Regions from separate parts of the Adlercreutzia sp. ZJ242 genome, predicted to be linked through region 2. Evidence: predicted binding sites of a transcription regulator. Region 2 holds the regulator's gene; the other holds the start of a gene.

Region 1 (7,788 bases), on a different contig from region 2:
TAGAAGCAGCCCCGCTCGAGCCCCTCGGGCAGGTAGCGCTGGTCAACCCAGCCGCCCGGGTAGTTGTGCGGGTACCGGTACGTGCCGTAGTTCTCCGATCCGGGGCGATGGCGGTCACGCAGGTAGTCGGGCACGTCGCGCCGCGGGCCGTGGCGAACCTCGGAGAGCGCCGCGTCGATGGCGGCCTCGGCGGCGTTGCTCTTCGGCGCGAGCGCCAGGTAGATGGCGGCCTGGGCCAGGTTGATGCGGCACTCCGGGTAGCCGATCACCTCGGCGCTCCGAAACGCCGCCTCGGCCACCAGAAGCGCGTTCGGGTCGGCGTTGCCGATGTCCTCGGACGCGGCGATGAACATGCGCCGCGCGATGAACTTGGGGTCCTCCCCGCCGTCGATCATGCGCGCGAGCCAGTACACGGCCGCGTCGGGGTCGCTTCCGCGCATGGACTTGATGAACGCCGAGATGACGTCGTAGTGCATGTCCTTGTTCTTGTCGTAGGGCAGCGCGCGGTGGGGCGTGGCGGCGCGCACCATGCCCTCCGTGACGGTCACGGGCGCCTCCGGCGCGCCGGGGCCTGCCATGCCCGCCGCGAGCTCGAGCGTGGTGAGCGCGTCGCGCCCGTCTCCCCCGGCCAGCGTGACGATGGCGTCGAGCGCGGCGTCCTCGAGCACGTAGGCGCCGGCAAGGCCGCGCTCGTCCGCGAGCGCGCGGCCCACGAGCAGGGCGATGTCCTCGTCGGAGAGCGCATGCAGCTCGACCACGCGCGAGCGCGAGATGAGGGCCGAGTTCACCTCGAAGAACGGGTTCTCGGTGGTGGCGCCCACCAAGACCACCATGCGGTCCTCCACGGCGTGCAGCAGCGCGTCCTGCTGGCTGCGGTTGAAGCGGTGTATCTCGTCGACGAACAGGATGGTGCGCAGGCCGCCCATGACGAGGCGCTTCTCCGCCGCGTCGATCTCGCGGCGCAAGTCCGACACCGTGCCGCCGATGGCCGACACCTCCACGAACGTGGCCTTCGTGGTCTCCGCGACCACATGGGCGAGCGAGGTCTTCCCCGTGCCCGCGGGGCCGAACAGTATCACCGAGCTCAGGTGGTCCTGCTCGATGGCGGCGCGCAGCCAGCTGCCCGGCCCGACCGCCTCGGTCTGGCCCACCAGCTCGTCAAGCGTGCGCGGGCGCATGCGCACCGCGAGCGGCGCCACCTTCGTGCGCTCGGCGTTCTCGAATTCTGTGAACAGCGTATCCATGCGACGCATCATACCATGTCTGCTCTTCACGAACAAATGTTTCTGTGAAACTTCTCGAAAAAGTTCGAGGGCCTGGACTTGGAACGAAATCCACAAGTTCGCCACTTGCGGTTCACGGGTTATTCAAGCCCGTCCCTTATACTGACGTCAGCAAGTTGATAGGTTCCCCTCCTACCTTGCTTGCCTGCTTTATCCCTTTAAAAGCAGAGCGGCGCAAAGCCGCATCATCCCCTCCTTTTGGCCCGGCGAGTTCCCCTCTCGCCGGGCCCCTTCTTTTCCAAGCCAAACATGGCCGAGGGGCATGAGGCAGAAGAGCGGTTAAGGCCCCGGGCGGCTTCCTGGACACGCAATCACGTGGAAAGGAAGATGTCGCGTTCAGGGGGTGAGCCCCTGGAAGGGCGTGCCTGCGGTCCAGCCACCGACAACGACGCTTTTCCATCCACCCCTCAGGTGATTCTGGATGAAAAGGGACCGTTATCGGCGGTTTCCTGGGAAAAGTGGATGCAAAAAGCGCGTTGTCGGTGGTTTTCGAGGCCCAAAGCACCGACAACGGGCGTTTTCCAGCCAGCTTTCCCGAGCTGTGGATGAAAGAGGGGCGTTGTCGGTGGTTCGAGCCGCGGTTGGGAAGAAGGCGTTGTCGGTGGTTCGAGCTCCAGGGGCCCCATGCCCCAAGGGTGCCCGAAGCCAGCGCCCAGGACATGAAAAGCGGGGCGCCGTCGGGGCGCCCCGCTTATTTGGGTCGGCGGATGCCGGCCGCGGTTGCGAGCAGCCGCGAGGCTAGCGGCCCTGCTTCTGCTTCCAGAGGATGTTGTTGGTCTCGAGCCAGCTCTCCACGGTGCCGGTGTCGAAGCCGTCAGCCGGGTCGATGATGAGCGCGTACATCTCCTCCTCCTTGAGCACGGCGTCGAGCGCGTCGGTGAGCTGGATCTCGCCGCCCACGCCCGGCTTGACGTCGGCCAGAAGCTCCATCACGCGCGGGCTCAGGAGGTAGCGGCCGAACACGGCCAGGTTGCTCGGCGCGTCGGCGAGCGCGGGCTTCTCGACCAGCGAGTCGACCTTCCACACGTCGTCAGCCACGGCCTCGCCGGCGATCACGCCGAAGCGGCTCACCTCCTCGTCGGGCACGGGCATGACGGCGATCACGCTCGCGCCGCCGTGCGCGTCGGAGACGGCCTGCATGGCGGGCAGCATCTTGTTGTTCGGCACGAGCACGTCGCCCAAGAGCACGTAGAACGGCTCGTCGCCCGTCTTCTCGGCCGCGCAGCGCACCGCGTGCCCCAGGCCCAGCGCCTCCTCCTGGTACACGTAGCTCACGTTCAGGTTGCCCACGTACTCCACCATGTCGGCGTAGGCGTCCTTGCCGCGCTCGCGCAGAAGCGCCACGAGCTCGGGGTTGGGGCTGAAGTGCTCCTCGATGGCCTTCTTCTCATGCGAGTTGATGATGACCACCTCGTCGGCGGCCGAAGCCAGGCCCTCCTCGACCACGTACTGGATGGCCGGGCGGTCAACGACGAGCAGCATCTCCTTGGGCTGGGCCTTCGTGGCCGGCAGAAAGCGGGTGCCCAGACCCGCGGCGGGAATCAGTGCCTTCATGTGTCTCCTATCTCACATGCCGAGGCGGCGCACGGCAGAACTAGCGCCATTATACGCCATGAAGCCCGATGGGCGAAGGCGGAGGGCGGCGGGGCATGCTACACTGGCGGGCATGGAAGCCTCCGCCGACACCCGCCCCGCCGACGCCGCTGATCGCGCGCTTGGCCACCCCGGCGGTCGCGCTCCCAGCCGCATGCCCGAGGGCGCGCTCGACCCCATCCCCCGCGAGGAGGAGGTCCGCGTCAGCGGCCCCGACGACGCCGGCCTCATGACGGCGCGGCTCTTCGCGTTCAACACCGCCGTCTCGCTGTCCGCCTACGGCGACGCGCCCGCCTGCCGCGCCGCGTTCAGCGAGGCCGTCGCAGCGTGCCGCACCTACGAGCGGCTGTTCTCCCGCACGCTCCCCCACTCCGACATCGCGCGCGTAAACGCCGCGGGCGGCGCGCGCGTGCGCATCGACCCGCGCACGTTCGACCTGCTCACGCGTGCGCTCCGCTACTGCGCGCGAAGCGAGGGCGCCTTCGACGTCACGGTGGGGCCGCTTGTGCGGCTGTGGGACTTCCGCGCGGGCATCGCGCCCGACGCCCGCGCGCTCGCACAGGCCGCGGCGCACGTGGGCTGGGAGAAGCTCGCGCTGACCGAGGAGCCCGGCGCGCCCGCGCGCCACTTCGCCCAGCTGGCCGACGAGGCGGCCGCCGTGGACGCGGGCGGCATCGCGAAGGGGTGGGTCGCCGACGAGCTCGACGCGCTCATGGGCGCGCGCGGGCTCTCCGGCTACATCATCAACTTGGGCGGCAACGTGGTGGTGCGCGGCAGCAAGCCCGGCGGCGCGCCGTGGAGGGTCGGCGTCCGCAGCCCGCGCGACCCCCGGCGCCTGGCAGGCGCCGTGCCGCTCGCCTCGGGCAGCGCGGTCACGAGCGGCACCTACGAGCGCTGCTTCACCGCGCCCGACGGCACGCTCTGCCATCACGTCCTCGACCCGCGCACCGGCATGCCCGTGCGCACCGACGCCGCGAGCGCAACCGTGATCGCCAGGAAGTCCATCGACGCCGAGGGGTTCTCCACCACGCTCCTGGCCTTGGGGACGGAGCGCGGCAGCGCGCTCGCTCGCCGCTGCCCCGAGATCCTCCAGGTCGTCTTCGTAACCGAGGACGGCCGCGTCACCACGCTGCGCTAGGGGCCGTTCGCGCCCGTCATCGCACGGCTGCTGCCGCGCTGCGCCGAAAGCGCCTGGGCGCGAGGCCAGATCCTTCGACTCCGCGCCCTTCGGGCGCTCCGCCCAGGATGACATAGGGGGATGGCGCGCTGCTCGCGCCCGCAAAGTCCCCCTACTCGGGCTCGGCTTCGCGGACCTTCTGCACGACCTCGAGGCCGACGGTGGGGATGCGCACGACCATGAGGTAGAGCAAAAACACCGCCACGCAGGCGAGGACCGCCCACACGAGCGGCTTCTGGACCAGGATCGCGCTGGCCGTCATCACCGCGAACGACACGGTGAGGATGCGCACCTTGGTGGACGCGGGGATGCCGCCCGCCTCCAGGAACGCCTCGACGTAGGTCTTGTACACCTTCGTCGACGTGACCCACGCGTGGCAGCGCGGCGACGACTTCGCGAACAGAAACGTCGCCAAGAGCAGAAGCGGCGTGGTGGGCAGCACGGGCACGAACACGCCGACGGCGCCGAGCGCGAAGCACGCCCACGCGCAGCCCAGGAAGAGCAGCCGCCTCATCGCTCGGATCGGGAGCGGGAGGCCTGCTCGGCCACGGCCTCCTCAAGCAGGCGCATCTGCGCCTCGGCGCGCTTGGTGCCGCGCATGATCATGAGCACGTACACCAGAAGCGCCGCCCACAGAAGCGCGTACGCCGCGATGAGGTACGGGGCCGACGGGATCACGGTGCTGTAGATCTCAACGAGGATGGGGTTCATGAGTGCTCCTTTCGAAAAACAAGCTCGCCTTCCCGGCAAGGTCGGCGAAGGTTGCTGCGGCGCCTGCGTCAGTCCTCCAGCAGCTCCTTGACAGCTTCCACGCGCTGCTCGAGGCGCACCTGGCGGAATCGCAGGCGGTAGAGCGCGAAGCCCACGCACAGCATGCCCGCCATGACGACGCCCACGCACAGGCCCATCTCGGGGCTCATGCCGCCCTCGCGCACCACCACGGGGTGGATGGACGAGGGGATCAGGCGCGTGACCATGAGGCAGATGGGCACGTCGACGAAGGCGATGATGCCGATGACCGCGGAGAACGTGGCACGGCGCTCGGGCTCGTCGATCATGTTGCGCAGCACCAGGTACGCGATCACGATGAGCATGAGCACGAGGTAGGTGGTGAGCCGCGGCTCCCACGTCCACCACACGCCCCACTCGAAGCGCGTCCACATCTCGCCGGTGATCATGGTCATGATCACGAACAGAAGCGAGATCTCCATGGCGATCTTCGCGCAGGTGTCGAAGCGCTGCTCGCGCGTCACGAGGAACCACACGCAGTAGTACGCGGCGAACGCCAGCGCGCAGAACGACACCATGGCGACCGGCATGTGGAAGAAGAATATCTTCTGCGAGATGAGCAGCTTGTTCGAGATCAGCGACCCGCCGATGAGCTCCGCGCCGCCCACGGTGGCGCCGCCCACGGGGGGCACCACGAGAAACGCCATGAGGAAGCCCGCCGTCGTGAGCAGCGCGCCCGCGACGAGCACCGCCGGCGCCACGCGATCAGGCCACTGCCCCGTCTCGGGCAGCTTGGTGGTTTTCTTCGTCACCTTCTCCGTCCTTTCCGCCTTGCGGCTCGCCAACGAGGCGTCACCAGGTTAGCTCACCACGAAATCATACAGCACCCACGACGCCAGGATCATGATCACATCGTAACCAGCGGCGAGCGCCAGCGACATCCCGAACACGTCAGCCAACGCGTCGCCGCCCACGAGCGCGGCCGTGGTGGCCGACACGCACGCGTAGAGCAGCGGGAAGATCACCGGCACGAACAGAAGCGCCAGCATGACGTCCTTCCCGCGCGTGTTCGCCGTGATGGTGGACAGCAGCGTGCCCACGCCCGCGATGCCGACCGACCCCACCACGAGCGGCGCGACCATGAGCGGCGCGGAGGCGCCGGGGTGCGCGAAGCTCGAGAAGAAGAACCAGAACAGCGGCACGGCGATCACCTCGACCACCAGCAGGAACACGAGGTTCGACGTGGCCTTCGCCAGAAACACCACGCCGCGGTCGAGCGGCGCGAGGAGCAGGCCCTCGATGCAGCCGTTCTCCTTCTCCGCCGCGAACGAGCGCCCGAGCCCCAGAAGCGAGGTGAACACGACGAGCGCCCACAGAAGGCCGCCCGACACCTCGAGGAACTCCCCGCCCGGGCGGGCGAACGACAGCGCCACGCCGTACACCACGATGACCAGCACCGCGTAGATGCCCATGGAGACGAGCATCTCCTTGGTGCGGAACTCCTGGCGCAGGTCCTTGCCGAGCAGCGTCTTGTACTGCGCGAAGCCGGAGGGGCGCTGCGGGCGCGCGGCGGGCGCGGGAGCCTGGGCGGCGGGGCGCGCGGCGGGCGCCTTCTGCGAGCGCGTCATCTAGGCCACCCCCGTTCCCACCGTGGAGCGGTACAGCGCGCGGAACTCCTCGGCGTCGAGCTCGTCGGCGCGCGCGAAGCGCACCACGCGCCCGCGCGCCATCACCATCACGTGGTCGGCCAGCGCGCGGCCCTTCTCCAAGTCGTGGCTCACCATGACGAACGTGCGCTCGGCGCGCACGCTGCCGATGAGCTCGTCGAATATCTCCACCGCGTGCGGGTCGAGGCCCGAGTACGGCTCGTCGAGCAGCACCACGGCCGGGTCGTTCACGAGCGCCCGCGCGATGGAGACGCGCTGCGTCATGCCGCGCGAGAACGTGCGCACGCGGTCGAGGCGGCGGTGGCGCAGCCCCACCGCGTCGAGCAGCTCGAGCACGCGGCGCTCGGGGTCGGGCACGCCGTAGAGGCGCGCGTAGAACAGCAGGTTCTCCTCGGCCGTGAGGTCGGGGTAGAGCATGGCGCTGTGCGAGATGAGGCCCACCGACGCGCGCACGGCGTCAGGCTCCTCCTTCGCGTCGACGCCGCCTATGCGAATGTCGCCCGCGCTCGGACGCGTGAGCGTGGCGAGCATGCGCAGAAGCGTGGTCTTGCCGGCGCCGTTCGGCCCGAACACCGAGAGGAACGCGCCGCGGGGCAACGCGAAGCTCACGTCGTCGACGGCGCGGCGCCCCCCGAACTGCTTGGTGAGGCCCCTGACCTCGATGGCCGCATCCATTCCTGCCCGCACCCCCTTAGCTACCTCGCGTCACGGGCGCCCTCGGCGAGGGCCTCCCCCGCATCCGAGGTCGACGGGCCGGCAGAGGCGCGGCCCGCTTCAGCGGCCTCGGCGGCGTCAGCGGGCTCAGCCGCTTCCGCACGCCCGGCGACGCCAGCGCGCCCGGCGGAGGCGCTCCTCCGCTTGCCGAGCAGCGCCACCACGGCGCCCGCCATGAGCAGCCCGAAGCCCACCCACACGAAGCCGATCAGCGGGTTCACGCGCACGTCCATGGAGAAGTCGCCGTTGGCGTTCACGCCGCGGTACACCACGAACAGATCCTCCGTCGGGAAGCTGATCACGCTCGCCACGAGCTTCTGCTGCCGCGTGGACTGGACCACCTGCACGGCCGGCGACACGCTGCCCACGTACGCGCCGTCCTTCAGCACGTCATAGTGCAGCGTGTAGAGGATGTCGTCGCCGTTCTCGGAGGGCGTGATCTCGTTGCCGGTGTAGAAGAGCTCGTAGTCCTTGATCTTGAACGGCTCGGACGCCGTGTCGGTCGCCTCGTCGTAGGGCACGTACCCCGTGACCTCGGTCACGTACATCGACGAGCCGATGAGGCCCACCAGGATGACGGCCATGGCCGTATGCGCGATGCCGCCGCCGAGCGTCGGGAGCAGGC
Region 2 (20,735 bases):
GCCCGTGGCCCTCACGCGCAAGCTCGGCAAGAAGCGCGCCGCCGAGGAGCGCGCGGGCGCAGGCGCGGGCACCGCCGCCAAGCCGCGCCGCAGCGCGAGCGCCTCGCCGGTGGCCACGCCGCGCCCGCTCGAGGGATTCAAGCTGCCGCCGATGTCGCTGCTGGCCTCGCCCAAGAAGGGCGAGGCGGGCCGGGCCCCCGAGTCCGAGCTCTCCGAGACGTCCGCGCGCCTGCAGGAGACGCTCGAGGACTTCGGCATCATGGCCGAGGTCGTGGGCTGGGTGGCCGGCCCCACGGTGACGCTGTTCAAGGTCGACCTGCCCGCCGGCGTGCGCGTGAGCCGCGTCACGGCCTTGAACGACGACATCGCGCTCGCACTCGCCGCGCCGGGCGTGCGCATCTTCGCGCCCATCCCCGGCACGAACTACGTGGGCATCGAGGTGCCCAACCGCGCGCGCCAGACGGTGTACCTCTCCGACGTGCTCGGCGACGCGGGCCCCGGCCCCCTCCAGATCGCCATCGGCAAGGACGTCGAGGGGCACTCCGTCGTGTCCGACCTCGCGCGCATGCCGCACCTGCTCATCGGCGGCACCACCGGCTCGGGCAAGTCGGTGTCCATCAACGCCATGATCATGTCCATCCTCATGCGCGCCACGCCCTCCGAGGTGCGCTTCATCATGATCGACCCCAAGCGCGTGGAGTTCACGCCCTACAACGGCATCCCGCACCTCTACGTGCCCGTGGTCACCGAGGCCAAGGAGGCCGCGAGCGCGCTGTCCTGGGGCGTCGCCGAGATGGAGAAGCGCCTCAAGATCTTCTCGAAGGTCGGCGCCCGCAACATCGGGCAGTACAACGCCAAGGCGCAGGCGGCGCTTGCCGAGGAGGAGCGCGCAAAGGCGACGGGGGAGGAGGCCGAGCACTGGGAGTACCCTGCGGAAATGCCCTACATCGTCATCATCATCGACGAGCTCGCCGACCTCATGATGAACGTGGGCAAGGAGGTGGAGTTCTCCATCAGCCGCATCGCCCAGCTCGCGCGCGCAGCCGGCATCCACCTCATCGTGGCCACCCAGCGCCCCTCCACGAACGTGGTGACGGGCCTCATCAAGGCGAACATCACGAACCGCATCGCGTTCAACGTGGCCTCGGGCATCGACTCGCGCGTCATCCTCGACACGCCGGGCGCCGAGAACCTCATCGGGCTGGGAGATCTGCTGCTGTCCAAGCCCGAGTACGCCAAGCCGCAGCGCATCCAGGGCTGCTACGTGTCCGAGGACGAGATCAACGCCGTGGTGTCCATGCTCAAGGAGCAGGGCGAGCCCGAGTACCACACCGAGATCCTCTCCACCAACGTGGTCACGCTCGGCGCCTCCTCGCCCTCGGGCGACGGCGGCTCAGATGCGGAGGACCCGCTTCTGTGGGAGGCCGCAGATATTGTGGTTTCGAGCGGCTTGGGCTCAACATCTAACATTCAGCGGCGCTTGAAGGTGGGTTACGCGCGAGCAGGCCGTATAATGGATCAGTTGGAGGAACAGGGCGTCGTGGGCCCCGCGAACGGCTCGAAGCCGCGCGAGGTGCTCGTGAGCGACCCCTTGGAACTTGAGACGCTCAAGGCGTTCAAGGACAATGACGAGCTCTAGGCGAGCTCTGGGCAAGTGAAGGAGTAGGAACGTGGCGCGTCAAAGATCCTACGGAGGGCTTCTGCGCGAGGCGCGCGAGGCGCGCGGGCTCGATCTGTCAACTGTGTCGCACCGTCTGCGCGTGCGCCCCGACATCCTGCGCGCCATCGAGGAGGCCGACTTCGCCTACCTGCCGCCGCGCGGATACACCCGCAACATGATCAGCGCCTATGCGCGACTCGTGGGGCTCAACCCCACCGAGGTCACCTCGCTGTACCTCGACGAGGTTCATGCGTACGAGTCGGGGTACGCCCGCGTCGATGCCCGCCGTGCCGAGGGGCAGGGGCGCCGTCCGCGCGGCGAAGGCGGCGGACGGGCGTCCGCGCGCTCCGCCGGCCCTGCGCGTCCCTCGCGGGAGGGCCGCAGTGCGCCGCGGGGCGCAGCTCCCGGACGTGCCGACGGCCGTGCGCGCAGCGCGCAGCGCGGCGGTCGCAGCCGGGGAGGCGAGCCGCGCCAGGGCTTCGTGGGCGGAAACTCGTACCCAAGTTTGTACTCGTCGGCGCAGAACGGCCGGGTGCCCTCGATGTCGCGCCTGCCGCTCATCATCGGCGCAGCCGTGGTGGTGCTCATCCTGATCGTCGTGCTCGTGTTCGTGCTCGGCGGCAAGCAGGACGCCGCGCAAGACGTGCCCAATGTGCCCATCTCGGGCCTCACCGACACCTCAAGCCCCGAGAGCGAGCCGGCGGTCGAGCCCGTTGAGACGGCTCCCACCAGCGCGCAGGTCGTCTACAAGATCTCGGGGTCGAAGGACGTCTACGCTGAGATCACCAACGACGGCACCACCGAGAGCAAGCTGCTCTCGCCGCCGGTCGAGGAGACCGTCAGCGTCACCGGCACGTGGAGCCTGAGCGCCTGGATGGTTGACGCCGTCTCCGTCACGGTCGACGGGGAGGAGCTCAAGTACACGCAGGCCAACGGCGGCATCCCCACCTGGTCGGTTGACTTCACGAAGATCAAGGACGACTGGGAGGCCGAGCACGGCGAAGGCAAGAGCTCGTCCTCGGCGTCTTCGAGCGCCTCCTCATCAGCCTCGTCGTCTTCGGCCTCGAACGCGGCAGGCGGCGGTTCTTCGAGCTCGTCTTCGAGCGCCGCAGCCTCCCGCTAAACCGCGCTTACTGAACTACGCATACATCCACCCTCGAACTACGTGAAAGGAACTTGAACATGGCCAAGGAATCCAGCTTCGACATCGTGTCCGTCGTCGACATGCAGGAGGTCGACAACGCCTTTCAGCAGGCGCGCAAGGAGATCGCGCAGCGCTACGACCTCAAGGACTCGGGCGCCGAGATCGCGCTCGACAAGGCCAAGCAGACCATCACGGTGTCCGCGCCGGCTGACTTCGTGGCCAAGCAGGTCATCGACGTCATCGACAGCAAGCTCATCAAGCGCGGCATCGACCTCACGGCTGTGAAGTGGGGCGATGCCATCGCCGCCACGGGCCAGTCGGTGCGTCGCGTGGCCACCGTCGTCAACGGCATCGACAAGGAGACGGCCGGCAAGATCAACAAGGACGTCAAGGCCCTGAAGCTCAAGTGCAAGGTGCAGATCGAGGGCGACCAGCTCCGCGTGAGCTCGGCGTCGCGCGACACCCTCCAGGAGGTCATCGCGTTTCTGAAGGGCCAGGACTACGGGCAGCCGCTCCAGTACGTGAACTACCGCTAGGGCGCGCGCCACATGGACGAGATGCGGAATGCAGACGTGGCCGAGGGCGAGCGCGACATATGGCGCGTGGCGTTCGTGACGATGGGCTGCGCGAAGAACGAGGTCGACACGGCCGCCATGTCGAAGCGCCTGGCCGAGGCGGGCTACGCGATCACCCCCGACGTGGAGGACGCCGACGTCATCGTGGTGAACACGTGCTCCTTCATCCAGTCGGCCACCGAGGAGAGCCTCGAGGCCATCTTCGAGGCGGCGCGCCTGCCGCGCGTGGCGGCGGGCAGCGCGCACGTCGTGGTGGCGGGGTGCATGCCCGCGCGCTACGGCGCTGACCTGGAAGAGGAGCTCACCGAGGCGGCGGCCTTCGTGCCCTGCTCGCGCGAGGATGACATCGTCGCGGTCATCGGGCGCTGCCTGGGCGTGGAGGACGACAGCGTCCTCGTCACGCCGCCGCGCGGCGGCGCAGGTGCGGGCGAGCCTCCCGCCGGCGTCGCGCCGGCGAGCGCCGACGCCCCCGCGCCGCCGTCCGTCTACGTGAAGATCTCCGACGGCTGCGACCGCTGGTGCTCGTACTGCGCCATCCCGCTCATCCGCGGGCGCTACCACAGCTTCCCCGCCGCCGACATCCGCGCAAGCGTCGCCGAGCACGTGGCCGCCGGCACGCGCGAGATCGTCCTGATCGCGCAGGACACGGGGCGCTGGGGCCAGGACTTCGACGAGCCGAGCACGCTCGCGCGCCTCATGGCGGACCTCGCCGAGGAGTTCCCGAGCACGTGGTTCCGCGTCATGTACCTGCAGCCCGAGGGCGTGACCGACGAGCTGCTCGCGGTGATGGCGGGCCACGACAACATCTGCTCGTATCTGGACATCCCGCTGCAGCACGTCGACGAGGCGCTCCTGCGCGCCATGAACCGCCGCGGGTCACGCGCGCAGTTCGAGGCGCTCATCGAGCGCGTGCGCGCCGCCGTGCCCGACGTCACGCTGCGCACCACGCTGATCGCGGGCTTCCCCGGCGAGACGGACGAGCAGTTCGAGGACCTCTGCGACTTCGTGGCCGAGGCGCCCTTCGACTACGTGGGCGTGTTCGCCTACTCGCGCGAGGAGGGCACGCGCGCCTTCGACCTGCCCGACCAGGTTGACGAGGACGAGAAGGCCGACCGCGCCCAGCGCCTGCGCGACATCGCCGACGCGGCCTGCACCGCGCGCGTCGCCGAGCGCGCAGGGCGCACCGTGCGCGTGCTCGTGGAGGGCCGCGAGGAGGACGGGCAGCTCTTCGGGCGCGCCCAGTGCCAGGCGCCCGAGGTCGACGGGGTCACCTACCTCGACGCCGGAGAGGTGGGCAGCATCGTGGAGGTGTGCGTCGGCGACACCCTCATGTACGAGATGGAGGCGGAGTAGCGCATGCCCGAGAAGCTCTGGACACCTGCCAACGTCATCACGCTCACGCGCATCTGCCTCGTGCCGGTGTTCGTGCTCGTCCTCTTGAGCCCCTGGCCCGAGTGGCTCGGGCTCGGCTTCGTCAGCATGCAGATGAAGTCGCTCATGGCGGCGGGGGTGTTCGTCCTCATCTCGTGCACTGACTGGATCGACGGCTACCTCGCGCGCAGCCGCGGCGAGGTCACCGACTTCGGCAAGTTCATGGACCCGCTCGCCGACAAGATCCTCGTGGCGGCGGCGCTGCTCGCGCTCGTGGAGCTCGGCGTGCTGCCGTCGTGGCCCGTGCTCATCATACTGGCGCGCGAGTTCATCGTCTCGGGCGTGCGCATGATCGCCGCCACGAAGGGCGAGGTCATCGCCGCGAGCTGGTACGGCAAGGCCAAGACGGTGTTCCAGATCGTCGCCATCGTGCTGTTCCTCGTGAAGGACGGCCTGCATCCGGCCACGGTCGGCTCTGCGCTCGGCGACCCGCTCTACGTGCTGTCGTGGCTCGTCATGCTGGTCGCCCTCGTGCTCACCATCGTGTCGATGCTCGACTACCTGTCGAAGGCGCGCCACCTCCTCGGCTTCGCGCCGGCGAAGGCCCGCGGGAAGGCGAAGGACGCGGCTGGAAGCGGAGCCGAGGACAGGCCCGAGGGCGCGGCGAAGGGCGCGGCGGGCAGGGAGGTGCCCTCGGTGGACGAGCTCGACGCGCTCGTTCACGACCAGGCGCGCGCGGTGGTCGCCAAGGCGCTGGCGAGCGGCACGCGCCTGGCCACGGCCGAGAGTCTCACGGGCGGCATGATCTCGAGCGCGCTCACGTCGGTTCCCGGCAGCTCGGAAGTGGTGCGCGGCGGCGTGGTGAGCTACGTGAACGAGGTGAAGCACGGCGTCCTCGGCGTCGACGCGGGCGTGCTCGAGGCGCAGGGCGCGGTGTGCGCCGAGGTGGCCGAGGACATGGCGCGCGGGGCCCGGCGCACGCTCGGCGCCGACGTGGCCGTCGCCGTCACCGGCATCGCCGGCCCCGGGGGAGCCGAGGAGGGCAAGCCCGTGGGGACCGTCTGGTTCGGCCTCGCCTCCGAGGGCGAGGCGCGCTCCTGGACGCGCTGCTTCGAGGGGACGCGCGAGCAGGTCCGCCAGCAGACGGCCCTCGAGGCGCTTTGCGCCCTCGCGGGCGAGGTGTAGCGCGACTTCGCGTGGCGCGCTGCGTCATGCGCGGCGGCTCTGCCCGCCAGGACGCGGCGCGCTTTTGCTTGACGTGCGCCAGGTAGAGGCGACATGCAGGCGACCTCCCGCCGCCGCGTCATGCGCCTTAGGGCGCAGCCTCCTGCCGCATCCTGGCCAACTCCCCGCCATCACGCCGTCAGGCGGCGCCGCTATGCTGCAAGGCGTCAAGGCGCGCCCGCAGAACTTTCTCGGGAAAAAAGGGAAACCTCCTTGACCAACAAACAGGTGTTCGTATAATAGGCGTATACCGTTTCAAGACGAACAGCCTACGCCGCCGCACGCAAAGGAGCGCACATGAACCAAGACAAAGAGAAGATGCTCAAGCTCACGACCGACCAGATCGAGTCGAAGTTCGGCAAGGGCTCCATCATGAAGCTCGGCGAGGGCGGCGCGGACCTCAACATCGGCGTCATCCCTACCGGCGCGCTCCCGCTCGACGCGGCGCTCGGCATCGGCGGCGTGCCGCGCGGGCGCATCATCGAGATCTACGGCCCCGAGTCCAGCGGCAAGACCACGCTCGCGCTCCAGATCTTGGCGGAGGCCCAGGCCATGGGCGGCATCGTCGCCTTCATCGACGCCGAGCACGCGCTTGACCCCGTCTACGCCGCGCGCCTCGGCGTCGACATCGACGAGGTCCTCATCTCCCAGCCCGACACCGGCGAGCAGGCGCTCGAGATCTGCGACATGCTCGTGCGCTCGGGCGCCATCGACTGCGTGGTGATCGACTCGGTGGCGGCGCTCGTCCCGCGCGCCGAGATCGAGGGCGAGATGGGGGACACCACGGTCGGCCTGCAGGCGCGCCTCATGTCGCAGGCGCTGCGCAAGCTCGCCGGTTCGCTCTCCAAGTCGAACACCACGTGCATCTTCATCAACCAGCTGCGCGAGAAGATCGGCGTCATGTTCGGCAACCCCGAGACCACCACGGGCGGCCGCGCGCTCAAGTTCTTCGCGAGCGTGCGCATCGACATCCGCCGCATCGACTCCATCAAGCAGAGCGGCGAGATCGTCGGCAACCGCGTGCGCGCCAAGGTCGTCAAGAACAAGGTGGCGCCGCCGTTCCGCCAGGCGGAGTTCGACCTCATGTACGGCGAGGGCATCTCGCGCGAGGGCTGCATCATCGACATGGCCGTCGAGTGCGGCGTCGCGAAGAAGAGCGGCGCGTGGTACACCTACGGCGAGGAGCGCCTCGGCCAGGGACGCGAGGCGGCGAAGAACACCCTGCGGGAGAACCCCGACATGCGCGATGAGATCGAGCGCAAGGTGCGCGAGGCGTTCGACATCCCGGTCCTCGACCAGAACCTCGGCGAGGACGCGGCCACGCCGCTCCCGAAAGACGGCAAGCGGAAGTAGCGCGCGCCCATGTCGTCGAAGAGCAGCGTGATCGAGCAGCTGAGAGGCAGCATAGCCGCCATCGAGGGCGGGGGAGCGGGCGGGGAGCGCGCGCCGCTCCCCGCCCGCTCCCCGAAAGCCGCACGCCACCCTGCGGGGCGTGTGAGCTTCGCAGCCGCCGCGTCTTCCTTAAAGCCGGAAAGTCCAACAGGCTCTGAGGCTGCTCACGTCAGCTCCGCCGAGCCGAGCACCCTCGAGGAGCAGGCTGACGAGGCGTACCAGAAGGTCCTGCGCTGCGTGAGCGTGCGCGAGCAGTCCACGGCGCGCATGCGCGACAAGCTCATGCGCGCCGGCTTCGCCCCCGAGGCGGCCGACCGTGCGATCGAGCGCGCCTGCCGCGTCGGCGCGCTCGACGACGTCCGCTACGCCGAGGCGCTCGTGCGCGCCACGCTCGCCGCCGGCAAGGGCCTGCGCTTCGCCGAGGCGGAGATCGAGGAGCTCGGCATAGACGTCAGCGCCCTCGACGCCTACCGCGACCACCTTGACGCAGGCGAGGGCGACGAGGTGGCCCGTGCGCTCGCCGCCATCAGGGCGCGCCCGCCGCGCGCCAAGAACAAGCGCGAGGCGGCCTTCCGCCGCTGCGTCGCGAAGGGCTTCTCCTCGGACGTCGCAACCTCCGCTGCGCGGATATGGTGTGAGGAAGGATAATCCGTTCGCATTTGCTCAGGCGAAACGGCCTCTTGATGCGGTATACTTGATTCTTGCTTTGAGCGATACGTACCCGATGGGTATTTGCCTATAGATATAACTTCATAGTGAGTCTATCCTGTCGTGCCTATTGCTCATGTCGGCTTGTTGCCGGCATTTTTTGTTGACTGACCACCTTAAAGACGTAACCAACTCAGACGAAAGGGGGAGCACATGATCGAGATGATCCTGCTCATTGTCGGCGTCGCCGTCGGCATCGCTCTCGGTATCGTCGTTGCGCGCTTCATCGCAAACTCTTCCACGAAGAAGGCCGCCGACGAGGCAGCCTCGCTCACGAAAAAGGCTGCTGATGAGGCGTCTGCGCTTGTCGAAGACGCGAAGCGACAGGCGGAGAACATGCGCCGCGAGGCCGACATCGAGGCTAAGGACAAGGCGATTCAGTACAAGCAGCGCGTTGACGACGAGAACAAGGAGCGCCTGCGCGAGGTGCGCGCGGCCGAGAACCGCGTGTCGCAGCGCGAGGAGTCGCTCGACCGCCGCGTCGAGACGCTTGACGCGCGCGAGCACCAGCTCTCGTCCCTCCAGGGCCAGATCGAGCGCCGCGAGCGCGACCTCGACGCTGCCGAGGTGGAGATGGGCCGCCGCCTCGAGCGCGTGGCGGGCATGACGCCGCAGGAGGCGAAGGCCGAGATGCTCGACGCCCTGCGCGACGAGGTCACCCACGAGTCCGCCGCCATCATCCGCGACGCGGAGACGCGCACCAAGGCCGAGGCCGACAAGAAGGCGCGCATGATCCTGAGCCTCGCGATCCAGCGCGTGGCCGCCGACCACTCGGCCGAGAACACGGTGTCCACCATCCACATCCCGTCGGATGACCTCAAGGGCCGCATCATCGGCCGCGAGGGGCGCAACATCCGCTCGTTCGAGCAGCTCACCGGCACGAACCTCATCATCGACGACACGCCGGAGTGCGTGACCATCTCGTGCTTCGACCCGGTCCGCCGCGAGATCGGCCGCGTCACCATGGAGAACCTCGTCGCTGACGGGCGCATCCACCCCGCGCGCATCGAGGAGATGTACGGCAAGGCCGTCTCCTTCGTGAACCAGCGCGTCCAGGAGGCGGGCGAGCAGGCCGTGTTCGACACCGGCATCCACGACTTGGACCCCGAGCTCGTGCGCACGCTCGGCCGCTTGCGCTACCGCACCTCCTACGGGCAGAACGTGCTCAACCACTCGCTCGAGGTGGCCTACCTCGCAGGCGTCATGGCCTCCGAGCTCGGGCTCGACCCCATCCCCGCCAAGCGCGCGGGCCTTCTGCATGACCTCGGCAAGGCGGTCGACCACGAGGTCGAGGGCAGCCACGCCGTCATCGGCGCCGACCTCGCGCGCCGCTTCGGCGAGCGGGCCGAGATCGTGCACGCCATCGAGGCGCACCACGCCGACGTCGAGCCCAACACCATCCTCGACGTGCTCATCCAGGCGGCCGACGCCGTCTCCGCCGCGCGCCCCGGCGCCCGCAAGGAGACGCTCGACGCCTACATCAAGCGCCTCGAGAAGCTCGAGGAGATCGCCAACGCACACGAGGGCGTCGAGCGCACCTACGCCATCCAGGCCGGCCGCGAGGTGCGCGTCATGGTGAAGCCCGAGGTGGTCGACGAGGCGCAGGCCGTCGTCCTCGCGCACGACATCGCCCATCAGATCGAGAGCGAGATGCAGTACCCCGGTCAGGTGAAGGTCGTGGTGATCCGCGAGAGCCGCGCCGTCGACTACGCAAAGTAACATGAGCGAGAACGCGCTGGCCACGTTCGTGGAGTCAGTGTGCGGCGATAGCCACCTCCGCGTCGAGCAGGACTTCGGGGGTGGCTACGTTCGTCTTCGGAGCACCGAGGCCGAGAAGCGCCAGGCCGCCCAGGACATCCGCTCGACCGAGGACATCGTGATCGAGCTTCTGCGCAACGCCCGCGACGCCGCTGCGCGCCACGTGTTCGTCGCCGCGCAGCGCGACGACATGACGCGCACGCTCACCGTGATCGACGACGGCTGCGGCATCCCCGAGAGCATGCGCGCGCGGGTGTTCGAGCCGCGCGTCACCTCGAAGCTTGAGACGGCCCACATGGACAAGTGGGGCATGCACGGGCGCGGCATGGCGCTCTACTCCGTCTCCGTGAACGCCGAGGAAGCCTACGTCGCCGCCTCAGACGAAGGCGCCGGCACCTCCCTCGTCGTCAGGACGAACCTGAAGAAGCTCAAGGAGAAGACCGACCAGTCGACGTTCCCCCGCTTCGAGGTGCGTGACGGCGTGCACGCCATGCGCGGGCCCCGCAACATCGTGCGCACCGCCGCCGAGTTCGCGCTCGAGCACCGCCGGGAGTGCAGCGTCTACTGCGGCTCGGCCACCGAGATCGCAGCCACCCTGTACGAGTACGGCCGCGCGACTACCTCGCTCGCCGAGCGCACCTTCGCCTCGGGCGATCTCGCGCTCACGAAGCGCCTCGCCTGCGCAACCGACCCGGCCGCCTTCGCCCAGATCGCCGCTGACCTGGGCCTGCCGATGTCGGAGCGCTCGGCGCGCCGCATCGTCGACGGCGCCATCAAAGGCACGCCGTCGCTGCTCGAGCGCCTGCAGGCCGAGAGCTTCCCCGCGGCCGCGCCCGCTCGCGCCAAGGCTGCAAGCGCGCGCGACAGGCGCGGCCTCAAGCTCGCCGAGCCCGACGCCGCGCTTCTGCGCGATGCCGCGCGCAGCGCCTTCGCCGACGTCGCGCGGCGCTACTACCTCGAGCCTGACGTCGAGCCGCGCGTCCGCGTGACGCAAGAGGCCATCACCATCACCATCCCCGTGGAAAAGCTCTCCTAGCTGCGCCGCATCTGTTGCGTACAAGTGTCTCATCAGATAGAATATATATTTGTGCCCACAAGCGGCATCACAAGACATGCGGCAGGGCGCACGCTGAACGCACCATACCCGGAGCATCGAACGAACAAGGAACGCACGTGTCGACAGAACAAAAACCCGAGATCGGGTGCCTCAAGGTATCATCCAAGTCATCTCCCGCCTCCGTCGCCGGCGCCATCGCCGGCATGATAAAGGACGGCGTCGTCGTCGAGATCCAGGCGGTGGGCGCCGGCGCGGTCAACCAGGCGGTGAAGGCCATCGCCATCTCCCGCGGCTTCCTCTCGCCCATCGGCATCGAGATCGTGTGCGTGCCCTCCTTCGCCGACATCGTGATCGACGGCGAGTACCGCACGGCCATCCGCTTCGCCGTCGAGCCGCGCTCCATCCGCGGCGGCGCGCGCACGCCTGACGCCGCGCGCGACTAGAGGCCGCCCATGTCAACCCTCTTCGGTCTCACCTTCTGCGTCCACACCTTCGGGTGCCAGATGAACAAGCACGACTCCGAGCGCATCTCCGGCATGCTCGAGGGGCTCGGCGCCACGTCCGTCGCCACCATCGAGGAGGCCGACATCGTCGTCTTCATGACGTGCTGCGTGCGCGAGGCGGCTGACGTGCGCCTCTACGGGCAGGTGGCCTCCTTGAAGAACGTGGCCCTGCGCCCGCAGACGCCGCTGTCCAAGCGCATCGTCGCCGTGGGCGGCTGCATCGGCCAGCGCGACGGCGAGAAGCTCACGCGCGACCTGCCGCACCTCGACGTGGTGTTCGGCACGCACAACCTCGGCTCGCTCCCCGCGCTGCTCATGGCAGCTATCGACGAGGGCGGCCATCAGGTGGAGGTCCTCGACGCGTCGAGCTCCTTTCCCACCGAGCTGCCCAGCTCGCGCGAGCTTGCGTGGGCGGCGTGGCTGCCCATCACCATCGGCTGCGACAACTTCTGCTCCTACTGCATCGTCCCGTACGTGCGCGGACGCGAGAAGTCGCGCCCGCTCGAGGACATCGCGGCCGAGGCGAGCGGCTACGTCGCAGCCGGCGTGAAGGAGATCACCCTGCTCGGGCAGAACGTCAACTCCTACGGGCGCGACCTCTACGGCGCGCCGCGCTTCGCCGACGTGCTCGACGTCGTCGACGCCGCGGGCATCGAGCGCCTGCGCTTCGCCACGAGCCACCCGAAGGACCTGACCGACGAGGTGATCGAGCGCTTCGCCACGCTCCGCTCGCTGCAGCCTGCGCTCCACCTGCCCGTGCAGTCGGGCTCGAACCGCATCCTTGCGGCCATGAACCGCCGCTACACGCGCGAGCACTACCTCGGCCTCATCGAGAAGCTGCGCGCGGCCTGCCCCGACATCGCCCTGTCGACCGACGTCATCGTGGGCTTTCCCGGCGAGACGGCCGAGGACTTCGAGGACACCTACCGCATCGTCGAGGAGGTGGGCTATCACCAGGTGTTCACGTTCATCTACTCGAAGCGCGAGGGAACCCCGGCGGCCCAGATGGTCGACGACACGCCGCGCGAGGTGATCCAGGAGCGCTTCGACCGCCTGGTCGACCTGGTGCAGCGCAAGGCGTTCGAGCTCAACCAGCCCGAGGCGGGCAGGACGGTCCCCGTGCTCGTCGAAGGCACGTCGAAGCGCGACGCGTCCATCCTCATGGGCAAGAGCCCCAAGAACCAGACCGTGCACGCGCGCATCCCGCAGGGCGTGCGCATCGAGGACCTTGCCGGCACCATCGTGAACGTGCGCGTCGACGAGGCCCGCACGTGGTACCTGTCGGGCGAGATCGCGTAAGCGGAGAGCATGACGCGCTTGAGCCTGCCCGCACCCGTCATCGGCATCGTCGGCCCCACGGCGTCGGGCAAGTCCGACCTCGCCCAGGCCATCGCGCTGCGCGTCGGGGGAGAGGTGGTGAGCGCCGACTCCATGCAGGTGTACCGCGGCATGGACATCGGCACGGGCAAGGTCGCGCCCTCCGGGCGCGTGGTCCCGCATCACGGGCTTGACCTGGTCAACCCTGGCGAGCCCTACTCCGCGGCGCTCTTCCAGGCGTATGCGCGCGCCTGCTTCGCCGACATCGCGCAGCGCGGGCGGCGCCCGGTGCTCGCAGGCGGCACGGGGCTCTACGTGCGCGCGGCGGTTGACGACTACGACTTCCCGCAAGGCGAGCAGGTGAACAACCCCGTGCGGGAGTGCTACACGCGCCTCGCCGAAGAGGAGGGGCCGCAGGCGCTCTGGGAGCTTCTGCGCGAGCGCGACCCCCGAAGCGCCGCCGTCGTGCACCCGAACAACGTGCGCCGCGTGGTGCGCGCCTTCGAGCTGCTCGAGGAGGGCATGAGCTACGCCGAGCAGAAGGAGAACCTCGGCAAGATCGAGGCTGCCATGCCCGTCGTGCTCATCGGCCTGGCCGTCGACCCCGACGTCCTTAAGGACCGCATCGACCGCCGCGTCGAGGACATGGTGGCGCGAGGGCTCGTCGAGGAGGTAAAGACTTTGTTAAACCAGGGCTTCCGCGCGGGCATCACCGCGCCGCAGGCCATAGGATACAAGGAGGTCGTCGCGGCCCTCGACGGCACGTGCACGCTCGACGAGGCCGTCGAGCGCATCAAGGTGGCCACGCGGCGCTACGCCAAGCGCCAGCGCACGTGGTTTCGCAAGGACGAGCGCATCCGCTGGATCAACGCCGACGACTTCGACGCCGACGCGCTCGCCGAGGAGGCCCTTGCGCTCGTACGCGGCGCTGACGCGGCCTTCGAGGCGCAGCGGGCAGGGGAGCGGCGCTCATGAGCATCTGGACGACGTAATCAAGGAAGCAGGGAATGGAACTCAACTTCGCCAAACTCCACGGGCTGGGAAACGACTTCGTGTTCATCGATGACTTCAGCCGCGAGCTCGAGCTTACGACCGAGCAGGTGCGCTGGCTGTGCGACCGGCACTTCGGCATCGGAGGCGACGGCGTCATCCTCGTGCGCCCCTCCGCGAACCCCGCCTGCGCCGCGTACATGCACTACATCAACTCGGACGGCACGCTCGCCCAGATGTGCGGGAACGGCGTGCGCTGCTTCGCCAAGTTCCTCGTGGACCGCGGCTTCGTGAACGCGCAGGACGGCGCGTTCGTCGCCGACACGCTCGCCGGCCCGCGGCCCATAAGCTTCACGACCGACGAGGCGGGGCTCCTGACGAGCGCGACGGTCGACATGGGCCGCCCCGTGCTCGATCCCGCGGAGGTGCCCGTGGACGCGCCGGCGAACGCCGCGTCTGACCAAGGCGCCGCGTTCGTGAAGGAGCTTCCCCTCGAGTCCCCGTGGGGCACGTTTCGCTTCACGTGCGTGTCGATGGGCAACCCGCACGCGATCTGCTTCGTCGACAGCTGGGACGAGGTGTCCGACGCGCTGTTCGCCGATCCGGCTGAGAAGTCGCTTGAGACGCTCGACCTTGACGCCGTGGGGGCCTTCTTCGAGCGCCACGAGGCGTTCCCCGAGAAGGTCAACGTCGAGTTCGCCGTCACCGCGGATGACGGGATCCACATGCGCGTGTTCGAGCGCGGCTGCGGCGAGACGCTCGCGTGCGGCACGGGCGCGTGCGCGACAAACGTCGCCGCCTTCCTCACCGGGCGCGCAACCCGCGAGAACGACCTCGTCCTGCGCGGCGGCACGCTTCATGTCCGATGGGCCGACGACGGCCACGTGATGATGACGGGGCCTGCCGCCGAGAGCTTCGCCGGCACGGTCGAGCTGCCGGTTGAGCTGCCCCGGCTCTCGACCGGCGCGTGACGGCACGCAGCAAGGAGCCTTACCGTGTCTGAATTCGAACCCGTCATCTACCGCGGCCCCGTCACCACCTCGGAGGAGCGCCGCGAGCGCGCCGTCCTCGTCGGCGTCGACCGCCCGGGCCTTGCCTGGCCGCTCTCCTCCTCGCTCGCCGAGCTCGAGCGCCTTGCCGACACCGCCGGCGCCGATGTGGTGGCCACCACCACGCAGAAGCTCGACGCCCTCAACCCGCGCACGTTCGTGGGAAGCGGCAAAGCCGCGGAAATCGCCGACCTCGCGCGCGCCCACAGCGCCGACCTGGTCATATTCGACGACGAGCTCACGCCCTCGCAGCAGTCGAACCTCGAGCACATCGTTGACAAAGACGTCAAGGTGATCGACCGCACGGCGCTCATCCTCGACATATTCGCCCTGCACGCCACCAGCCGCGAGGGGCGCCTGCAGGTGAGGCTCGCGCAGAACCAGTACCTCTACCCGCGCCTGCGCGGCATGTGGGCGCATCTGGCCTCGAATCGCATGGGCGGCGGCGTGGGGTCGCGCTTCGGCGAAGGCGAGAGCCAGCTCGAGGTTGACCGCCGCATGGTGCGCAAGCGCATCACCTCGATCAAGCGCGAGCTCGCCCATCTGGGGGAGGTGCGCGCGCTGCAGCGCGAGAGCCGGTACGCAAGCGGCATGTTCAAGGTGGCGCTCGCCGGATACACCAACGCCGGCAAGTCGAGCCTCATCAACCGCCTCACGAACGCCGACGTGCTCAGCTACGACAAGCTCTTCGCCACGCTCGACTCCACCACCCGCAAGTTCGAGCTTCCCGAGGGACGCGAGATCACCATCACCGACACGGTGGGCTTCATCCAGAAGCTCCCCACCACGCTCGTGGAGGCGTTCAAGTCCACGCTCGACGAGATCACGGGCGCTGACCTCATCCTGCACGTGATCGACGCCTCGTCGCCCGAGTTCGAGGGGCAGACCGAGGCCGTGCGCGAGGTGCTCGGCCAGATCGGCGCCCAGGGCATCCCCTGCATCGAGGTGTTCAACAAGGCGGACCTCCTCGCTGACGAGGAGCGCGCGGGCCTTGCCGCCCGCTACCCGTTCGCCCAGGTGGTGTCCGCCCATACCGGCTTCGGCATCGAGGAGCTCGTGCGGCGCATCAGCGCTGCCGCCGCCGCGTCCGACGTGCACATGGAGGTGCTCATCCCCTACGCGAAAGGCTCGCTCGTCGCGCTCGCGCACGAGCGCTGCCACCTCATAGGGGAGGCGCACGAGGGAGAGGGGACGCGCCTCACCATGCTCGTCCCGCCGAGCTACGCCGACACGTTCGCCCCCTACCGCGTCAAGCGGGAAGGGGAGGGGGCTGAGGCGCCGAAGGCTGCGCGGCCATGAGCTGTAAGGCGGGTGCGCTTTCGAGGTGCGCTTGCCCGCCTTACAGCCTGCGGAACACCGCCACGACCTTGCCCGCGATGGAGCAGTCGCTCACGATGATGGGGTCCATGCTGGAGTTCTCAGGCTGCAGCCTGATGTGGTCCTTCTCCTTGTAGAAGCGCTTGACCGTGGCGCCGTCGTCGACGATGGCCACGACGATGTCCCCGTTGTTGGCGACGGGCTGCTCCTTCACCACGACGTAGTCGCCGTCGTTGATGCCGATCTCGATCATGGAGTCACCCCGCACCGAGAGGAGGAACGACGGCGCGTCCCCCACGATGTCCGTGGGCAGCGTGATGGTGTCGGTTATGTTCTCCTGCGCGAGTATGGGCGTGCCGGCCGCCACGTCACCCACGAGGGGAACGTCGACGACCTTGCCGAAGCTCGGCGTGATGATGTTGGTGGCCTCGTCCTCGAGCGGATAGGTGAGCGCGATGGAGCGCGACTTCAGCGGGTCGCGCTTGATGTAGCCCTTCTCCTCGAGCGCCTTCAGGTGCACGTGGACGGTGGAAGGGGAGGAGAGGCCCAGGGTCTGGCACACCTCGCGGACCGTGGGGCCATAGCCCTTTTCCCGAATACAATCCTCGATGCAGCTGAGCACTGCCTGTTGGCGTTTCGTGATCTTCTGTGCCATGGCTTTTCCTTCCTTCGCGAACAAATGTTTTAAAAAGGTATTGACATGAACTTTTGTTCGACCTATTATATCCACGAACAAAGGTTCTACGCAAGACCTGGAGGGAAGAAAAATGAAGAATCTTGAGATGAACTACCCTGTGGAAGGCACATCCGCTCTTCGTTTGGCCCCTGAGAGCACGCCCGTGCGCTGCGCGCATATCATCAGCTTTCCCGGAAAAGGCGGCGAGGCCATGCCGCACGAGGCGTCCGCGGCCTCAGACCCCGCGCAAGCTGCAGGCTCGCTCGCCGGGCTTCCGTTCAACCGGTTCACGCGCACCCAGGTGATCGTCTCCTTCGCGGCGGGCATCCTCATGAGCGTCGCCGCGCTCGTCCTCTAGCGGCCAGCATCCTTATTTCGTGCAGATGGACGCCGTCTGTACCGCATGCGGTATGATGGAGCGCAAACGAGCTTAAGGAGCGCCATGTACTGCCCATCATGCGGATACGCTGAGTCGAAGGTCGTTGACTCCCGGTCAGCTGAAGAAGGAGCGTCTATTCGCCGTCGGCGCGAGTGCCTTGCGTGCGCGCATCGCTTCACCACCTACGAGCGCCTCGGCGAGAACCCCATCATCATCATCAAGTCCGACGGCTCATCTGAGGCGTTCGACCGCCAGAAGCTCATGCGCGGCCTGCTCATCGCCTGCGCGAAGCGCCCCATCTCACCCGAGCAGATCGACGGGCTCATCTCGGGCATCGAGGGCGACTTGAGGTCCTCGCCGCGCACTGAGACGCGCTCGAAGGACCTCGGCGACATGGTCCTCGCGCGCCTCGCGAACCTCGACGACGTCGCCTACATCCGCTTCGCCAGCGTGTACAAGGACTTCCAGAGCATCGAGGAGTTCGCCCAAGCCCTCAAGGAAATGAATGCGTAGGTGCGCCATGCCGCTTAAAGTGCCCTTTCTCATGACTGACGCTGAAATCGAACGTCCGTCCTATTCCTATGAAGGTGACGCAGGGCTTGACCTGCGCGCGACGCACGCCGCCGTGCTTGAGCCCTTCGAGCGCGCGACGATCAGCTGCGGCTTTGCGCTCGCCATTCCCGAGGGCTACGCCGGGCTCGTCATCCCGCGCAGCGGGCTTGCGGCGAAGCACGGCATCTCGGTCGTCAACGGGCCGGGGCTCATCGACAGCGGCTATCGCGGCGAGGTCAAGGTCATCCTCGTCAACCTCGACGCACGCGAGGCGTTTCGCATCGAGCCCGGAGATCGCATCGCGCAGCTCGTGATCGTCGCCGTTCCCGTCGTCTCGCTCGAGGGCGCAGAGAGCCTTCCGGCAAGCGAGCGCGGAGAAGGCGGTTTCGGGAGCAGCGGACGCTAGATTTCCACGACTCAGAGGTCAGGGGAAGGCAAAACGGGGCCTTAGAACGGCTCTCAGCGCCTCGTAGATAAAACACCAGGTCAGAAGCTTACTTTTCAGAAAAGAGAACACCTGTGGACGAAAACCAGCGCAAAGAGGACAACCAGGCAGGCGAAAACCCGATGCAGCCGCCGACGCTCGGAAGAACGGCACAGCTCAAGTCAGCCCAGTCGCTCGTCACCTTCGGCATCATCGCGGGCCCTGTCTCCATGCTGCTCGGCGGCGTGCTGGTCAGCTCGATCGCACTTGCGTGCTCCATCATCGCGTACGTGAAGGTGCGCGGCGTCATCAGCTCCGAGGAGTCCATAGACGCCACAGCCCGCGCGATCCAGCGACAGGCCCTCGTAGCCTTGGCCGTCAGCTCGGTGGCGCTCGTGTTCAACGCGATCTACCTGGTCATCATGATGCCGAGCATCATCGAGGCCGTCAGCTCGGGCGATCTCTCGACGATGTTCGACTTCGGCAACATGCCTGGCCAGCAGACGCCTCCTGCAGAAACCTCCTCGATCTGGGGCTAACCTCAGGCGCCCCTGCGAGGGCAAGAGCGAGCAAGGCGAGATCCCAAGTCCACAAGCAGCCCTGGTATCCCTACCTTCCAAGATATAAATTATTGATAACATATGTTATGTAAAGTAATGCAATAAGTAATTACCATATGGAGGAAGAAGCTGCCCTTCCAAGTTTTATTCCGTTTGGGAAGGAGCACTACCTGCGACGCTTCCTCGACTCGGGAAGCTCAGGCAGCATTTTCGTCACGAGATCGGCTACGACGGCCTTGTCCTCCACATCAACCAGAAGCATCTCCGCAGCGCCTTCGTAGGGCATTTCGGACACTGCGAGGACCGCCCGCGACGCCGTCGTTTCTTTGACGAGAAAGCGATCATCGTAGATGCCGCCGAAGATCTTGCCTGATGCGTAGAGCAGGTACTCGCCCATCATCTTCCGATACGAGACCTCTGGAACGTCGGCCAGCAACTCGAGCACATAATCCAGGTATTCCACGCTGGAAGACATATCTACCTCCTCGATCAAACGTCAGATCAAGTCAAGCATAGCGGCGGACGGATCATGCGTCAAACGAGGCCCCCGACGCCGCGCCTCGGAGGGAGTGAGGCACGATGCCGGGGGCCTGTCGAAGAGGGCTCGCCTCGTTCGGGTCAACCTTGCTCTGATTCGCCTTGCTCGACCCTAACTCGCCCAAGCATGCTCAGACTGCCCTGCTCGAGCGCGGTCTGCCCTGAGCTTCCTCAAGTCGGCTTGGACGCTAGGCGCCGTAGTTGATGATGTCGTTCACCTCGTCTTCGGACATCTTGTAGCCGAAGAAGTGCTCGTAGAAGTACGTGATGTCCTCGGCGAGCTCAGCTTCGGAGTACAAGTCGGGGTACAGCTTGTTCATCGCCCACATGACGGTGAGCGGCTGCTCGACCGTGCGGTTGCCCCACACATGCGCCACCGTCGGGACGGCGTACACGCGCTCGTCTTGGATGGCGGGGATGTTCTGCAGGTTAGCGTCAGCGAGAATGTCGCCCACCTTCACGTTCGACGAGAAGATGACCTCGGGCTGCCAGCTGAGCAGGTCCTCCATGGTGTACTCCAGCGAGTTCTTGACGTGGGCCTCCTTCGTCACGCTGTTCCCGCCCGCAGCGTCGATCCACCACTCGGAGATGATGTGGGGGTTCGTCAGCGACGTGACGTCTCCGTAGAGCGTCTTGATGCGATCAGCCTCGGCAAGCCCGCTGGTCAGCGACTCCGCCTTGCCGACCATCGTGTCAAAGTAGTCGTTGTAGTCCTGTGCTCGATCGGGGACGTTGAGCGCCTCCCCCATCAAGGTGACGGCCTCCTTCACGTCCTCGACGTCGTTCCATTTCAGGACGATGCAGGCGAGTCCGTTTTCCTCCAGCTGCTGCGCCGTCTCCTCGGTCATGGTGATGCAGAGGTCGGGGTTCACGGTGAGCGTCTTCTCGATGTCGACGCCGTCGGCCGTCTCAAGCACCTCCCCTTCCTTGATCTGCGGTGCGAACTTGTACTGCATGGCCCACTTGTCGTTCTTCGTGAAGTTCGCCGGCATCTCGTTCACGATCGCATCGCCTTTGCCCATGCACTCGACGAAGGCGTTCAGCACCCCTACCGAGCCGAACGTGGCGATGCTGTCAACTTCAGCGGGAATCTCAACCGTCCTGCTTGCCATGTCGGTGACGATGCGCGTCGTCGGAGCCTCAGCGGCCGAGCTGCTGCTCTCGCCTGCCGTCCCCGGCTCGCTTGACGCGCAGCCGGCGAGCGCAAGGCACGCAAGCGCTGCTGCCAGCAGCATCGAGAGCGCCGTGCCGGCGACCTTTCGCATGTTTCGTTTTGCCATAGCTTCGAAGTCCTTTCTCTTCTGTCTTTCAAGCTCTTCCCAAGCTCTCATCGAGCTCTTGGCTTCCTTCGGCATCAGCTTGCACGCGGGCGTAGACCGTCTCGTCAAGCAGGGGGATGCACGTCTTGACCACGAGGCCTCCCACGAACGTTCCGCCCACGTGAACCGGCGTGTCGTACAGGTTGGTCAACGACTCGCTGGTCACAATGTCGTCGGGCGGGCCGACGTCGACGAGAGCGCCGCTCTTCATCAGCGCCGCCTT

The links. The regulator LexA, encoded in region 2, represses DNA repair genes until DNA is damaged. The targets are predictions, from matches to a motif close to CNAACANNTGTTNG.
Region 1: G7Y49_RS11390 (replication-associated recombination protein A) is a predicted target of LexA. The motif match lies at 1,274-1,287, and genes of this name have one in related genera.

What each region holds. Positions count from the first base shown of each region.
Region 1 is NZ_JAAKEE010000071.1:62-7,849, reverse strand. Features, by position in the region: gene G7Y49_RS11390 (replication-associated recombination protein A) at 1-1,244, opposite strand, end outside; gene G7Y49_RS11385 (UTP--glucose-1-phosphate uridylyltransferase) at 2,022-2,837, opposite strand; gene G7Y49_RS11380 (FAD:protein FMN transferase) at 2,950-4,014, shown strand; gene G7Y49_RS11375 (YbaN family protein) at 4,166-4,567, opposite strand; gene G7Y49_RS11370 (hypothetical protein) at 4,564-4,764, opposite strand; gene ccsA (cytochrome c biogenesis protein) at 4,833-5,594, opposite strand; gene G7Y49_RS11360 (heme exporter protein CcmB) at 5,643-6,410, opposite strand; gene G7Y49_RS11355 (ABC transporter ATP-binding protein) at 6,411-7,124, opposite strand; partial or broken gene G7Y49_RS11350 (cytochrome c-type biogenesis CcmF C-terminal domain-containing protein) at 7,145-7,788, opposite strand, start outside.
Region 2 is NZ_JAAKEE010000026.1:21-20,755, forward strand. Features, by position in the region: partial or broken gene G7Y49_RS07265 (DNA translocase FtsK) at 1-1,639, shown strand, start outside; gene G7Y49_RS07270 (helix-turn-helix transcriptional regulator) at 1,671-2,783, shown strand; gene G7Y49_RS07275 (YajQ family cyclic di-GMP-binding protein) at 2,843-3,340, shown strand; gene rimO (30S ribosomal protein S12 methylthiotransferase RimO) at 3,362-4,732, shown strand; gene pgsA (CDP-diacylglycerol--glycerol-3-phosphate 3-phosphatidyltransferase) at 4,736-5,935, shown strand; gene recA (recombinase RecA) at 6,272-7,327, shown strand; gene G7Y49_RS07295 (regulatory protein RecX) at 7,337-8,014, shown strand; gene rny (ribonuclease Y) at 8,228-9,793, shown strand; gene G7Y49_RS07305 (ATP-binding protein) at 9,795-10,868, shown strand; gene G7Y49_RS07310 (stage V sporulation protein S) at 11,030-11,332, shown strand; gene miaB (tRNA (N6-isopentenyl adenosine(37)-C2)-methylthiotransferase MiaB) at 11,342-12,691, shown strand; gene miaA (tRNA (adenosine(37)-N6)-dimethylallyltransferase MiaA) at 12,701-13,684, shown strand; gene dapF (diaminopimelate epimerase) at 13,717-14,670, shown strand; gene hflX (GTPase HflX) at 14,695-16,047, shown strand; gene lexA (transcriptional repressor LexA) at 16,088-16,720, opposite strand; gene G7Y49_RS07340 (hypothetical protein) at 16,833-17,099, shown strand; gene nrdR (transcriptional regulator NrdR) at 17,184-17,633, shown strand; gene dut (dUTP diphosphatase) at 17,641-18,078, shown strand; gene G7Y49_RS07355 (hypothetical protein) at 18,192-18,635, shown strand; gene G7Y49_RS07360 (TfoX/Sxy family protein) at 18,823-19,131, opposite strand; gene G7Y49_RS07365 (ABC transporter substrate-binding protein) at 19,382-20,473, opposite strand; gene G7Y49_RS07370 (ABC transporter ATP-binding protein) at 20,502-20,735, opposite strand, start outside.